Regions from separate parts of the Pseudomonas sp. SL4(2022) genome, predicted to be linked through region 1. Evidence: predicted binding sites of a transcription regulator. Region 1 holds the regulator's gene; the other holds the start of a gene.
What was found. The regulator FliA, encoded in region 1, starts transcription of late flagellar genes. The targets are predictions, from matches to a motif close to CTAAAGTTTNNNNNNNNNNNGCCGNTAA.

Region 1 (7,989 bases):
AGATTACTTTCAACCTCGGTCACCAACTGGGTAACCCGCTTGATTACCTGACCTGTCAGGTCTTGGAAGTCTTGCGCCAGAAGAATGTCGTTCAAATGCGAAGACAGCTTGGCCCCGTCTCGCTCGCTACGCGCAAGAAACAACTCAACTCGCTTGGCCAACTCTCGAAAACCATCAGCACTCATTTCGCGGCGCATGAAACGCCCCCAGTCGGTGCTCAAATTGTGCGCCTCATCAGCCAGATCATTCACCAGCGGAGCGCTCTGCTCGACCAAATCCATGGTGCGATTGGCCGCTTTTTCGGTCATCGTCACAACATAGTTAAGACGCTCAGTTGCATCAGTAATTTGAGAGATTTCGGTTGCATGAGGTACGCGTGGGTCAAGCTGAAAATTCACAATGGCATTGTGTAGCTCACGGGTCAGTTTGCCGACTTCGTGATACAAGCCGCGGTCACGCGCTTTGTTGAGCTCATGTATCAGCTGTACCGCTTCACCAAAATTGCCCTGTTCCAGGCTGTCTACCAATTGGCGAGCGTTGTATTTCAGGGTTGACTCAAGGTCACCGTGAACGGAATCTTTATGTTCCATAGCACCCTCGTGGCAGACATCAGCCGTTGACTCGCTCAAAAATCTTTTCGATCTTTTCTTTCAGAACCTGCGCAGTAAACGGCTTAACCACATAGCCATTTACTCCAGCCTGAGCTGCCTCAATGATCTGATCGCGCTTAGCTTCAGCAGTCACCATCAACACGGGCAGTGTTTTCAGGCGATCATCCGCACGTACGGCGCGCAGTAGATCAATTCCCGTCATGCCGGGCATGTTCCAGTCAGTCACCAAAAAGTCGAAGCTGCCGCTCTGCAACATCGGCAGAGCAGTAGTGCCATCGTCAGCCTCTGCGGTATTGGTGAACCCCAAATCACGCAGGAGGTTCTTGATGATCCGTCGCATCGTTGAAAAGTCATCAACGATGAGGATTTTCATGTTCTTGTCCAAGTCGACCTCCGTACAGTCCCAAACGCACCCAGCACTCTGTGCGCGTCTTTAATCGTGAAACCGGCCCAGCGTTAGCAAATTCAACTCAATGTGCGCGCCAATCAGCCAGTCGAGCACGCAAACGAGCAGCACACTGACTGTGTAGTTGGCTTACACGAGATTCGCTAACCCCCAGTACTTCGCCGATTTCCTTAAGATTTAATTCTTCATCGTAATATAGCGCTAACACCAGGCGTTCGCGCTCCGGCAGATTGGCAATAGCATCAGCCAAAGCTGCTTGAAAGCGTTGATCTTCCAGATCACGAGAAGGCTCAAGACAGTTAATGCTCGCGTCTTCACCTACTCCACTGTGTTCACCATCCAGCAACAGGTCATCAAAACTGAACAAGCGACTACCCAGCGTGTCGCCAAGGATGCCGTAGTAATCTTCGAGACTCAATTGGAGTTCGGCCGCAACCTCTTGATCTTTAGCGTCACGACCCGTTCTGGACTCAATCACGCGAATCGCATCGCTAACCATACGACTGTTGCGATGCACCGAGCGCGGTGCCCAGTCACCTTTACGTACTTCATCAAGCATAGATCCGCGGATGCGGATGCCAGCAAATGTTTCGAAACTGGCACCTTTGCTGGAATCGTATTTTTTTGACGCTTCAAGCAGTCCGATCATCCCGGCCTGGATCAGATCATCAACTTGCACATTGGCCGGTAAGCGTGCCAGCAGATGGTAGGCAATACGCTTGACCAAAGGCGCATAACGCTCGATCAACTGGTGCTGGGAGTCCTGCGCCTGCGCCTTGCTATACATACGAAGTCCAGAGGCTGCTGTCATGTGGCCGTGTCCGCGATCGGTTGGTGCACCAGGCGTTCAACAAAAAACTCTAAATGGCCACGCGGGTTGGCTGGTAAAGGCCAGGCGTCAACTTTCTGAGCTATTGCTTTGAACGCCAACGCACACTTCGAACGCGGGAAGGCTTCATATACCGCACGCTGTTTCTGTACGGCCTTACGGACTGACTCATCATAGGGAACGGCACCAACATACTGCAGAGCCACATCAAGAAAGCGATCAGTCACCTTGGTCAGCTTAGCAAACAGGTTACGACCTTCCTGTGGGCTGTGCGCCATATTGGCCAGTACACGGAAACGATTCATACCGTGGTCACGGTTGAGCAACTTGATCAACGCGTAGGCATCAGTAATCGACGTAGGCTCATCACACACGACCACCAGCACTTCCTGGGCCGCACGAACAAAACTGACTACGCCATCACCGATACCGGCAGCAGTATCAATAATCAGCACATCAAGGTTATCACTGATGTCACTGAAGGCTTGAATCAGCCCAGCATGCTGCATGGGGGACAGCTGCACCATGCTCTGAATACCGGATGCTGCCGGTACGATTCGAATGCCACCCGGCCCCTGCAACAGCACATCACGCAGTTCACACTCACCACTGATAACGTCTTCCAGGGTGCGCTTGGCACTCAAGCCCAGCAACACATCGACGTTAGCCAGGCCCAGGTCAGCGTCCATCAACATTACCCTGCGCCCAAGGTCAGCCAGAGCCAATGCCAGGTTCACCGAGACATTGGTCTTGCCGACGCCACCTTTGCCGCCGGTTACTGCAATCACCTGAACGGGATGCATACCCATATTATCTACACACCTTGTCTAACTTCGACTGGAGCCACTTTAGCCGGTCAGGCCTACCACAAACCGAAAGGAACCTTTTAACTGACACGTCGCGCGGACTGCTGGTAAAGACCGGCAAACATCTCTGCCATTGTATCTTCGCTAGGATCCTGGGTTGCCTGCAGCCCTACGGCACGACTGACCAGCTGATGACTGCGAGGCACCTGTAAATCATCAGGAATTCGTGGCCCATCAGCGAGATAGGCTACCGGTAGACGCTGCGTAATAGCCAGCCCTAATACCTCGCCCAGGCTGGTTGCCTCGTCCGCCTTAGTGACAATACAGCCTGCCAACCCACAGCGCTTATAACTATGGTAGGCGGCTTTCAGCACTTGGCCCTGGCTAGTGGCCGCCATTACCAGATAATTTTTTGCGTTGACGCCGCGGCTGGCCAGTGTTTCCAGTTGCATGCGCAAAGCGGGATCGTTGGCTGGAAGGCCAGCCGTATCAATCAGCACCACGCGCTTGCGTGCCAAAGGCGCCAGAGCCTGGGTCAGTGACTGGCCAGGATCCACCAGGGTCACCGAAACATTAAGAATGCGCCCCAGGGTCTTGAGTTGTTCCTGCGCCCCGATGCGGTAGCTGTCCAGGCTGACCAACGCAATATGCTGCGCGCCGTGCTTGAGGACATAACGCGCGGCCAATTTAGCCAGAGTCGTGGTCTTGCCCATCCCGGCCGGCCCCACCAAAGCGATAACGCCACCCTCATCCATCGGTTCCTGCTTCGGCGTTTTGATCGCATGGGCCAGGTGCGCCAGCAGCATGCGCCAGGCCTGGCGCGGCTCGGCCACGTTGGCAACGCGCTCCAGCAGGACTTTGGACAGTTCGGCTGACAGCCCCATACGCTGCAGGCGACGCCACAGATTAGCCTGTTGCGGGCGACGACTTTGCAACTGGCCCCAGGCAATCGAACCCAACTGAACTTCTATCAACTCACGCAGCCCGTGCAACTCAAAGCGCATGGCATCCAGTGCATGCTGATCAGTCCCGGCGGCGGGCGGTATAGGCGTGCGGGATTTGCGCATAACGGCTGCGAGACTATCGGCAGGCAACTCCAGCTCTGCGCCAAACAACTGGCGATCCTTACCGGCATCTACCTTGGCACGGGTAGTCAGTTCGGCCTGCGCAGTGGCGATTTTCGCCTGAGTCTTGCGCAATTCAGCCTCCAGGGCTGGATTAGGCTGACGCGCTGGCGCTGCCGGCACCTGATAGTCCAGCGCCGCAGTCAGTTCGACACCGCCAGCTACGCGGCGATTGCCAATGATCGAGGCATCGGCACCCAGCTCATCACGCACCAATTTCATGGCAGTGCGCATATCGGCGGCGAAAAAGCGTTTGACCTGCATGGCCTGTGACCTCGGTTAGTTCTGCCCCACCGTCGCAACGATGGTGACCTGCTTGTTGTCCGGAATTTCCTGGTATGCCAGTACATGGATACTCGGAACCGCCAGCCGCGCGAATCGCGAGAGCATCGCCCGGACCGGGCCGGCAACCAGCAGAATCACTGGTTTGCCAAGCATTTCCTGGCGCTGCGCTGCTTCCACTAGGGAACGTTGCAGCTTCTCGGCCATGCCTGGCTCTAGAAGAATGCCATCCTCAGAGCCTTGACCGGCTTTCTGAATACTATTGAGCAATATCTGTTCCAACCTGGGTTCCAAGGTGATGACAGGCAGTTCCAGCTCTAGTCCCACAATGCTTTGCACAATTGCGCGAGACAGTGACACACGCACGGCAGCCACCATCGCGGCGGGATCTTGACTCTTCACGGCCACGTTGGCGATGGCCTCAGCAATGGTCCGGATATCACGTACCGGTACCTGTTCCTGCAACAGAACCTGCAGCACCTTGAGTAAGGTCGACAGGGAAATCATTCCCGGCACCAGTTCCTCAGCCAATTTAGGCGAGGTCTTGGCCAGCAACTGCATCAGTTGCTGCACTTCCTCGTGCCCGAGCAGTTCGTGAGCGTGCTTGTGCAGCACTTGATTGAGGTGAGTGGCAACAACTGTGCTGGCGTCCACCACGGTGTAGCCGAGAGACTGCGCCTGATCTCGTTGGCTGGGGTCGATCCACACCGCTTCCAGGCCAAATGCCGGGTCCTTGGCGGCGATACCATTGAGTGGTCCGAATACCTGACCGGGGTTGATTGCCAGCTCACGGTCCGGATACACCTCGGCCTCGGCCACACTCACGCCCATGAGCGTCAACCGGTAGGCGTTGGGCTGCAAATCCAGGTTGTCGCGAATGTGCACCGAGGGCATGAGAAAACCCATTTCCTGGGAGAGCTTCTTGCGCACGCCCTTGATCCGCGCCAGCAGCTGGCCACCCTGGTTACGGTCAACCAGCGGAATCAGCCGATAACCCACTTCCAGCCCCACCATGTCGACCGGCGTTACATCATCCCAGCCCAGCTCTTTGACTTCCTGAGCTTTCTGCGTCGGCAGCAACTCCTGCTGACGCTGCACTTCCTTCACCTCTTCTTCTTTGACCACACGCTGCTTGTTGGCAATCCAGTAGGCAGCCCCTGCTGCAATCAAGCCAAGGCCGATGAAGAAGAAGTGCGGCATGCCGGGCACCATGCCCATGATGATCATAATGATGGCAGTCACGGCCAGTGCCCGTGGCGAGGCGAACATCTGCCGGTTGACCTGCGCCCCCATGTCCTCAGAACTGGACACACGCGTGACCATGATGGCAGCGGCCGTTGATAACAACAGCGAAGGGATCTGCGCCACCAGACCATCACCAATGGTCAACAAGGTGTAGATTTTGCCGGCCTCAGCGAACGGCAGACCATGTTGCAAAACACCGATGGCAATACCACCGATGAGGTTGATGAACAGAATCAACAGGCCGGCGATGGCATCGCCGCGGACAAATTTGCTGGCACCGTCCATCGAACCGTAGAAGTCGGCTTCTTGAGACACTTCCGAGCGGCGCTTCTTGGCCTCAGCCTGATCAATCAAGCCAGCGTTGAGGTCGGCATCAATCGCCATCTGCTTGCCTGGCATGGCATCGAGGGTAAAACGGGCGCTGACTTCCGAGATCCGTCCGGCACCTTTGGTGACCACGACGAAGTTGATGATCATCAGAATGGCAAACAGCACAATACCGACCACATAGTTGCCACCGATCAGCACCTCACCAAAGGCCTGGATCACCTGCCCGGCAGCAGCATGGCCCTCGTGACCATGCATCAACACCACCCGTGTAGACGCGACGTTGAGTGCCAAACGCAACAGCGTGGCCGCCAGCAACACCGTGGGAAACACGGCGAAGTCCAGAGGACGCAAAGCATAAATACTGACCAACAACACCACAATCGACAGCGCAATGCTGAAGGTAAACAGCACATCGAGGAGAAACGGCGGAATCGGCAACATGACCATGCTGAGCATGACCAGCAACAGCAGAGGAATACCCAGGTTGCCCTGTTTCAACCCTGCCAGGTTGCTGCGAACATCACCGATCATTTGCGAGCGATCTATTGCCACACCACTACCCCAAGACCATTCAATCTTTTGACGCTATGCGCGCCTTTGAGGAGGGTTTTGCAAGAAGCTGTCCAACTTCCCCGTACCGCAGCAAAACAGGCACGGACTCGCAGCAACAGCAGACGCTATTACTCGTCGCGGCGTAAATCCGGAGGGATCGGTAGCTCCGGCAACGGCGCCGGGCGTTTGCCCTTGCCTGCCTGGTGCTGACGCAGCTGATAGACGTAGGCGAGCACCTGGGCAATGGCCAGGTACAGGCCTGCCGGAATTTCCTGATCCAGCTCGGTGGAATAGAACACGGCGCGCGCCAACGCAGGCGACTCCAGCACCATGACCTTGTGCTCATTGGCAATTTCGCGAATTTTCAACGCCGTAAAATCACCGCCCTTGGCCAGCAGAACCGGCGCACTGCCTTTGGCCGGATCGTACTTCAGGGCCACGGCAAAGTGCGTCGGGTTGGTAATCACCACATCAGCGTCGGGTACCGCCTGCATCATGCGCCGCTCAGCCATCTCACGCTGCAACTGCCGAATCCGCTGTTTGACCTCGGGCTTGCCCTCGCTGTCTTTGTACTCATCAATGACCTCCTGCTTGGTCATCATCAGCTTCTGCTTGTTACTCCAGAGCTGAAACGGCACATCCACCGCAGCAATCAGAATCAACCCACAGGACATCCACAAAGCACTCCAGCCCACCACCGTGGCCGAGTGTAAAATGGCCGCCTCAATCGGCTCATGAACAATCGCCAACAGGTCGTCCTGCCAAGCAGCCAACACCGCAATACCCACCAGCAGGATGAGCGTGAACTTGGCCAAGGCCTTGAGCAATTCCACCAGCGCATCAGTGGAGAACATACGCTTGAGCCCCGACAAGGGGTTCATGCGACTAAGTTTGGGGGCCATCGCCTCCGCGGAAAACAGCCAACCACCCAGTGAGATGGGGCCCACAATTGACACGATCAACAGCAACATAAACAGCGGAAACAAGGCTTCCAGGGCTAGCTGACCAGACGCAGCCAACCATAGCGCCATACTGCGCTCGTCCATGACGACATCCCGTGACAACGAGAAATTGCCGCGCATGATGTCCAGCATCGCGTTGCCCATGCTGGCGCCGAATGCCAGCAGGCCGCCGAAGCCCGCCAGTGTCACAGCCAAGGTATTAAGTTCTCTGGAGCGGGCAATCTGACCTTTTTCACGGGATTCGCGCAGGCGTTTCTCCGTGGGTTCCTCACTTTTGTCAGCACCACTCTCGGACTCCGCCACTTAACGCGCCCCCGCCATTTCCCGGAGAAACTGTAAGGCTTCAGTGGCAAATACCTGATACTGCGCAAGGATATCGGCCATGCCAATCCAGACGATTACCATGCCGAGTACCAACGTGAGCGGAAAACCGATGGAGAAGATATTCAGCTGCGGTGCCGCGCGGGTCATGACCCCAAACGCCAGATTGACCACCAGCAGCGCGGTAATTGCAGGGAGCACAAGCAGCAGCGCAGCGCCCAGTACCCAGCTCAGCTTGTGGGCAATCTCCCAATAGTTTTCCACCAGAAAACCACCCCCGACAGGCAAGGTGAAGAAACTCTCGGTGAGCACCTCGAAGACCACCAGATGACCATTCATGGCAAGAAACAACAGGGTCACCAGAATCATGAACACCTGACCGATCACCGGCACCGAAATCCCGTTGGCAGGATCAATCATCGAGGCAAAACCAAGCCCCATCTGGATCGCCACAATCTGCCCGGCAATCACGAATACCTGAAAGAACAACTGCAGGACAAAGCCCAGCATCATGCCAATCA
Region 2 (7,989 bases), 1.6 Mb from region 1:
TCAAAGCGGCGAGCTTCACGCTGAAGTTGATAGACGAAACGCTCCACCGAGCGCTGCTCTTGGCCATTGATCCTGTGAAACCGTGCCCCGATAAAGCTGATATCCAGCTTGTCGTCATACTGCACGTGGCGCACCTCGATCGCTGTAGTCATCGCGCCAAAAGGAAAGCGAGCGGTAAAACGCTCATAAACCTGACCGGCTTGCAGGCTATTGGTGATATCTCCGGGGAAGCGCAGTTTGCATCCGGTTGCTGAGATGTCCAGAAGTAAGCCTGATACGGTGGTACTCAGCTTGTCGCCGCCCAGTTCAACTTTGATCAGCTCACTTTGTTTAAGTGGTGCACGGAAAGCGCTGCGGCGTTGATGGTAAGTGATTTCAAGCGGTATTTGGCTCAGGTAGCAGCGTGAGCCCTCGTATTCACTGAAACGTAGGGTTTGCTCGCATGTCCATGCTACACGCACGCCTTCGTGAAAGGCTTCGACGTGGAAGGTTTCACCATTCTGCAGGTAGCGCTCACCATCGTTGGGCATCAACTCGTCAAGAATGACGAGGTTCTTGTCGCGGTCAACTGCAATGACATAGCTCTGAAAACGTTGTTTTCGCTCGTCAAACGTTATGATCAGTGGATCGTGGTTCTGTTGCAGCTGGCGCAGGTTGGCAACAATTTCCACAGGCGTCTTAAGCACCTTGGGGGGTTGAGGGCCATCTTCCTGATTAAAAGGACTGGACACGGTCCATTACACTCCGGGCAAATGCGATGGCACTAGAATACTGGCTATATGACAGCATGTCCCTGTGCCTTATGGAAAATTCAGGCCTGGCTGAGCGGGCGCTGCTGGCCGATTCTAGCGGCACTGCCACGGCTGTCATAGAGGCTTGGAGTTTCGTTGCCACGCAGAATGCCAAGCATGCTATTGGCTGACGCCTGGCTGGAGCGGATTAATCTGCCGTTGCGCAGATTAGCTGCCTGGCAACGCTCAAGCAGAGTGCTGAGCTGCTCACTGTGTTCAAGCAATGCTTGGGCGTGATCAGAGCTTCTGGCGAGTGTGTGCAGGCCTTCGCGGTCTGCCGAAAGACCAAGGTCAGTGAGAAGTTGGCTGCGTTCCTGACCGTGTTGATCAAGCTGACCCAGCAGCGGCAATTTCTCGCTTAGCAAGGCCTGCAGGTAGGGGAGATCGCGGTCACTGAGTGCTTGAAACTCTTTATTGATGAGTGCAAGCAGTTGCTCTGCGATGCCGATGTCATGGTTAAACAATTCAAGCAGTTTGGTGTCGTGCATTGCGGGCTCTTTTGGGGAACGGCAGTTCCAGTGCTGAGACATGAAACTTCCGTTGGGCGACCAACAGCCCCAAGCGCAGCCCTTTGACTAGCGCTGGGATTCGAAATTTAGCAATTTACTGGCAACACGCTGGCTGTCGACCTGGTAACTGCCGCTCTCGATAGCTTGTTTGAGTTGCGCAACGCGCTCTTTGTTGACGCTAGGTTGGTCGCGCAACTTTTCACTGGCTTTCTGAAGTTGTTGAGCCTCGCGACTCAGCTGCACAGATTCTCCGCCTTTGCCCGCCTGCTGGGATTGCTCGGTAGGTGTGGGCATATTGCCAGTGGGCTGATTGCTTGTGACTGCGCTCTGGCCACCTGCCTGGGCACTGCCTGCACGCCCCGAACTGGCTGGCGTTGCGGCATTGTTAAGCCGGTTGATGTCGATGACCATGATGCAGAACCTCGAACAGTGTTTGGACGCTTGCCTAGCGTGTCGGCCTTGATAGCGAAAACTTTAGGGCTGAGTGTTGCGTTTATTGACAGTCTAAACACACTGAGAACAATCGCCAGCGTGAGTTATCCGCTAAGTCAATCAAAATTCATGCCTACATTGGGACTTCAACTTGGCCTGGAGCGGTTACTCGTGCTCGTACTACCCGGTTTGATTTGATGTTGCGCACGCTGATTTGCTTGCCTACTGACCCTGATGATAGCGCCTCTCCGGGCATGCGGACACTGATTATCCCGCTCTTGGCACTGATGACCACGTGATCACCCTTACGAACGGCTTCTGCCAATTGAAGCTGGGTAGGGGTTATGACTTGGTCGATAATTGCAGCGCGCGTCAATTTTTTGCCAACAACCTGATGTTTTTCCGTCAGGTAACCCTGGTTCAGTAAGCCGACATCTCTTTCCGCCAGGCCGACATCCATTTCTGTTATCAGACCGTCTCGTTTGAGTGGGCGGCTGGCAACTACTACCTCACGAAATAAACGCACCTGGCCAGGAATAAATACTGTCCATGGCGCATTACTTTCACAGCGAATCCGCAGTGTCACGCGACCGACAGGCTGTGCTGGACTCTCGAGGGTCGTCATCAAGGGTGTGCCACACAGCGGTAAGCGCAGGCGAGGGTCGAGTTGGTTTATTTGTATCTGGTGACGTGCAGTGATGTTGCTACGCTCTAAATAATCATCCACGGCTTGCTCAAGAAAAGCGTTGCCGGCGCCGATAAGTTCTTCGGCGTGAGTCGCCTCTGCTGGTGTTACGTTGCTATAGCCGAGTGCCATCAAAGCGGGTAAAACTGCCAGCCAGTGGCAGAATCTCGATGATGAGCGTCGATTCGTTGTCGTTTTGGTTTTCATAGTGGGTTAGATAGCAAGCTGCGTGCCGCCTGCTAAGCTGACAGTAATCTGTTACTCAAATAAGGAGTTTGGGTATGGCCGGTGTGATGGACTCGGTTAACCAGCGAACTCAGTTGGTTGGCCAGAATCGTTTGGAATTGCTGCTGTTTCGTCTTAACAGCAATCAGTTGTATGGCATCAACGTGTTCAAGGTGAAAGAGGTGCTTCAGTGCCCCAAACTCACCATCATGCCCAAATCCAGCCCGGTTGTTCGCGGGGTGGCCAATATCCGTGGCGGCACCATCCCGATTCTCGATTTGTCCATGGCCACAGGCAACATGCCGTTGTCCAATATCGATAACAGTTTCGTGATCATCACTGAATACAACACCAAGGTTCAGGGTTTTCTGGTGCATTCCGTCGAGCGCATTGTCAACATGAACTGGGAGTCGATTCATCCGCCACCCAAGGGTACTGGTCGCGATCACTATTTGACGGCAGTGACGCACCTGGACGACAAGATGGTTGAAATCATTGACGTCGAAAAAATTCTTGCAGAGGTGGCGCCGACCTCCGAGGTGATTTCTGAAGGTGTTCTTGATGCGCGTACTCAGGCCCGTGCAGTGAGTAAACGGGTACTGACCTGCGACGACTCATCGGTTGCGCGCAAGCAGGTTACGCGTTGTTTGGAAACTGTAGGCGTGGAGGTGGTCGCGCTGAACGATGGTCGTCAGGCGTTGGATTATCTGAAGGCTATGGTCGAGGAGGGCAAGAAGCCGGAAGAAGAATTCCTTATGCTGATTTCCGACATCGAAATGCCCGAAATGGACGGTTATACCCTGACGGCGGAGATTCGTTCCGACCCTCGAATGCAAAAACTGCACATCATCCTGCATACTTCGCTTTCTGGTGTTTTTAATCAGGCCATGGTCAAGAAGGTGGGCGCGGATGATTTCCTCGCCAAGTTTCGGCCGGATGACCTGGCTGCACGGGTAGCTGACCGCATCAATATAGCGGCAGGGGACTGAGGGCTCGGCCCTCAGTGGAAAATTTGTTCGTCGAGGCTTCGCGAGTGTCTACAGGTAATTTGGATTTCGAGCAGTTCCGGACCTTCCTGGAAAAAGCCTGCGGCATCCTGCTGGGTAGCAATAAGCAGTATCTGGTTTCCAGTCGACTGAACAAACTGATGGAACAGAATGACATCAAAACTCTGGGTGAACTGGTGCAGCGTATGCAAAGCCAGCCGCGCAGTGGTCTGCGTGAGCAGGTTGTTGATGCCATGACTACCAATGAGACCCTTTGGTTTCGCGACACATACCCTTTTGAGGTGCTGAAAAGCCGTGTTCTGCCGGAGTTGATCAAGGCTAGCCCGGGGCAGCGTTTGCGTATTTGGTCGGCGGCCTGCTCTTCGGGGCAGGAGCCCTACTCATTATCAATGACCATTGATGAATTCGAAAAAACCAATCTTGGCCAACTCAAGGCCGGAGTGCAGATTGTTGCGACTGACCTGTCGCCGTCCATGTTGATCAACTGTAAATCGGGTGAGTACGACAGCTTGGCGATGGGGCGTGGGCTTTCACCGGAGCGTCTGCAGCGCTATTTCGACCCCAAGGGGCCGGGGCGCTGGGTGGTCAAACCGGCCATTCGCAGTCGCATTGAGTTTCGCCCGCTGAACCTTCTGGACAGTTATGCCAGCCTGGGTAAGTTCGATGTGGTGTTCTGCCGAAACGTATTGATCTACTTTTCTGCGGAAGTGAAGAAAGACATCCTCACGCGCATTCATGCCATGTTGAAACCGGGTGGTTATCTGTTCCTCGGGGCTTCCGAGGCGCTCAATGGTCTGCCTAATCATTATCAGATGGTGCAGTGCAGCCCGGGGATCATCTACAAAGCGAAGTGATCCGCTGCACTTGCCAATAAAAACGGGAGGCTTGGCCTCCCGTTTTTATTGGCCCACGTTAATTTGCACCTGAGGCGGCCTGTTCACTGCCTGTCATATGGCACAGGCTGCGGGTACCAGGCTGCAAATAAGGTTGCAGGATAGGCGCCATGCCTTTGAGTACCTGCACGGGGAGTGCTGAAGTGAAGCGGAAGTTTTCTGCTGCTTGCCCGGGAACGAAGGCGGTAAGGGTGCCGTAATGGTTGTCTCCTAAATAGAAGACAAATGTGGCGGTGCGGTTCATCGCGCGTGAACTGAGGACCCGGCCACCGGCGCCGACGGTTTCGATGCGATTATCTCCAGTGCCGGTTTTGCCGCCGACTTTGAGCGGTTGTCCGTCAGCCTGGATGAAGCTGCCAAGTAAGCGCCGCGCAGTGCCGGCCTCAACCACATCGGCTAGAGCGTTGCGCAGTGCTGCGGCCACCTCGGGTGCCATGACGCGTTTTCCTGCGCTGTGGTCTCGCACCACAAGGGTGTCGTAGGGTGTATCCGCAGCAAAATGCAGGCTGTCGATACGGGCTGTGGTCTGGCGGATACCGTCGTTCTGAATGATCCCCATCAACTCGGCCAGTGCTGCTGGACGGTCACCTGAGCTGCCAATCGCAGTGGCCAGTGAGGGCACCAGGTGGGCGAAGGGGTACCCCAGGTTCTGCCAGCGGCGATGAATATCGAGAAAGGCCTCGACCTCCAGCATGATGCGGATACGGCTATCGCGGGCGCTTTTGTGGCGGCTGCGGAATAGCCAGCCATAGACCTCCTGACGTTCATTCTGGCTGGCAGCGACGGCATCGCTGAAGCGCGCCTGCGGTTGTTCGATCAGATACCCCAGCAACCAGAGCTCCAGAGGGTGAACGCGAGCGATATAGCCTTGATCGGGCAGGCTATAGGCGCCTGGCCCGTAACTTCGGTACAGCTCGTTAATTCGCTTATCGCTGAGCGTTTCCTGTGGCAGATATTTGCGCAGAAAGGCGGCAAAGCTGGCTTCGTCAGCAGTAGGTTGCAGGTAGCGGTGTACAGCCGCGAGGCGTACTGAGGTGTGGCGCAGGCCATTGAGGAACGTGTCCAGGCGCTGCTGTTCCGGTTGCCCCTGATACTTGCGCCAGAAACGCTGCAGGAATGAGGTGCCTTCCCGATCGGCAAAGTCGCGTAGATAAACCTGACGGCGGGGATCTTTGTCGTCCTTAAGCAGTTCAGCGCTGTTGTTCGGGCCCTGGTAAGTGCTGTAACGCACCAGGTCGCGCATCAGGCGGATAAACGGTAGGTTAAGCGATTCGCGCAGGGCTTCGCGCATGTTGGCAATGCGTTGGTTATCTTCGCGCCGGAAGTTGTTGAAGGTGTGGATGCCGCCGCCAGTGAAGAAGCGCTCGCCTGGACTGGCCGAGTATTTACGTTCCATGGCGGCGTTCAGCATGCCCGCCAGGCTAGCGTTGGGCGTGCTGAGCAGGTAATCAATTGCCCAGCGAGTCAGGTTATCTCGGGCATTGACGGCGCGCAGTTGATTGGCGCTTTGCCCCGCGTGACGCTGGTGCAGTTCGGCGATGATTTCCAGATAGGTGGCCAGCACCCTGAGCTTGGCAGTGGAGCCCAGTTCCAGCTTGCTGCCCTCGTTGATGTCGAACGGCTGGTCGGTGCTGTCGGTCTGTACCCGTACCATGCTGCCATTTTCTGTGCGCTCGAACAGGGTGAAGCTGTAGCGCACATCAGCGGTTTTTTCCGGTGAGAGCAGGCGTTCGCCAAACAGGCCGATCTGTCCGGCAAAGGTGGGCTCGGCCAGCTGCTGAAGGTACTGGCTGACGGCCTGTTGCAGGTCATTGTTGAGGGTGCTGGTCGCGCTCAGATCAAGGCGGTCGAGGTCGTACAGTGGCATGTTGAGCATGGTCGAGAGCCGCGCCCGCGAAACGCTGATGCCCTTGTTGCTGTCCACCGTCTGCAGGTTCGGCTCAAGAGCCCAGTCGCGGTAGCTGAGTGTCTGCTGCAGGGCGGCGTCGCGCAGTGCGATGTCGATGAGGCCGCCGCCGGCCAGCAGGCGGATATGGCTGTTAGTCAGTTCGGCCAGGTCATGGCGGCCTTGGGCCAGGTAATAAGACGGGCGGCGCTGGGCAATCATGAGGGCCAGCACCTGACGCAGGGCGAGGCCACGTTCGGCCAGGCTGGCATCCGCTGACTGTGCGGGGTCGAGCAGCCGGTTGACCTGGGCGAAGTCCGCGCCGAACCAGATGCGCAGGCCATCGGCCAGACCATGAACTTCGCCATGCCCAGGCGCGGCAGACAGCGGCACGCTATTGAGGTAGTCGCGAACGATATTCTCGCGCGCAGCCATGGTCTGCGGGCCACTCTGGTAGGCGCGTACGCTGGCGGAAAGCATTTGTCGCAGTTTTTCCGTCGCGGACACAGTCAAGCCGTCCGGTGAGTGGCGGTATTTCTCCAGCTGAGTAGCCAGGGTGCTACCGCCTGCCGACTGGTCCTGCATGTCCAGCAACTTGCCGACCTGAGAAATGGCGGCCATGAAGAAGCGCGGCCAGTCCACGGCCGGGTTGGCCAGTGGCTGTTCAGGGTCAAGCAGCGTGCGGTTCTCGATAAACAGCAGGCTGCTGGCTACCAGTGGCGGGATGGCGTTGAAGCTCGGGTAGCGCTGTTGCGGGTAGCGGAATTCATAGAAAGGCGTACCGCTACAGTCACTGATGCTCAGTCCGCTCTGAATCTTCTCCGGATAGGGGATGAACAGGCCGCGTTGGGCATAGTCGAGTAGGGCGGGGGAGAACTGCGCCTGTTGCTGCACGATAAAGTTGCGCTGGCTGAGTCGCTCAAGCATCAACGGCAGGTAGGTGTAACCTTGACGTTTGTCGAAGGGGCCTTCTTTGGGGTAGACGATAGCATTGCTCGGGCCCGGTTCGACGCGGTAGCTGAGGGTTTGCGCGTAACGGCTGATTTCTTGGGCTTGATAGCGTGAGGTACGCAGCTCTTCGGCGAGCAGTAGACCGGCGACTATGATCAGAACCAGCACGAGCAGCCAGAAGGTGATTTTTAATGCGCTGCGATGTTTACGTGGTGCCGGTCGCTGCTGATTGGCCGTTAGTGGGGTGATGCTGGGTTGCCATGATGCGCCCATATTCATTTAGCCTGATGTACTCGTCCATAGGTTTGACAGGTTGCTGAATCACATCAGCGGGCTTGTTCACTGAGCTCCGCTCAGTCGGCCTCTGCTTGCAGTTTAGCTGCTGCTGTGTCGATGACGCCGGGACGGGTTTGGCAGACGCAAGATTTTCTCGGTCTCCACCGGGCGCTGAATAAGTGATCAGCGGCAATGCGCACGCGAGGTGAACAGCGCAGGATTGCCAGTGGCTGCACTTGCTTTGGCGGGTGTGCTCATACAGATGTTGAACAGGCGACGAGTGAGCTATGCAACGCGACCATCGGGAGCAACTCAACCTCAGCTGGCAGGCCAAT

Region 2: the regulator FliA is predicted to act here: its motif matches at 1,751-1,778, upstream of flgM (flagellar biosynthesis anti-sigma factor FlgM).

The regions. Positions count from the first base shown of each region.
Region 1 covers NZ_CP113060.1:3,239,014-3,247,002, reverse strand. Annotated here, with positions in the region: gene OU997_RS15340 (protein phosphatase CheZ) at 1-590, opposite strand, end outside; gene OU997_RS15335 (chemotaxis response regulator CheY) at 610-984, opposite strand; gene fliA (RNA polymerase sigma factor FliA) at 1,082-1,828, opposite strand; gene fleN (flagellar synthesis regulator FleN) at 1,825-2,655, opposite strand; gene flhF (flagellar biosynthesis protein FlhF) at 2,733-4,040, opposite strand; gene flhA (flagellar biosynthesis protein FlhA) at 4,056-6,179, opposite strand; gene flhB (flagellar biosynthesis protein FlhB) at 6,314-7,450, opposite strand; gene fliR (flagellar biosynthetic protein FliR) at 7,451-7,989, opposite strand, start outside.
Region 2 covers NZ_CP113060.1:405,006-412,994, reverse strand. Annotated here, with positions in the region: gene OU997_RS01980 (flagellar brake protein) at 1-731, opposite strand, end outside; gene OU997_RS01975 (flagella synthesis protein FlgN) at 812-1,279, opposite strand; gene flgM (flagellar biosynthesis anti-sigma factor FlgM) at 1,367-1,711, opposite strand; gene flgA (flagellar basal body P-ring formation chaperone FlgA) at 1,866-2,624, opposite strand; gene OU997_RS01960 (chemotaxis protein CheV) at 2,699-3,631, shown strand; gene cheR (protein-glutamate O-methyltransferase CheR) at 3,676-4,503, shown strand; gene OU997_RS01950 (transglycosylase domain-containing protein) at 4,562-7,651, opposite strand; gene OU997_RS01945 (class I SAM-dependent methyltransferase) at 7,942-7,989, shown strand, end outside.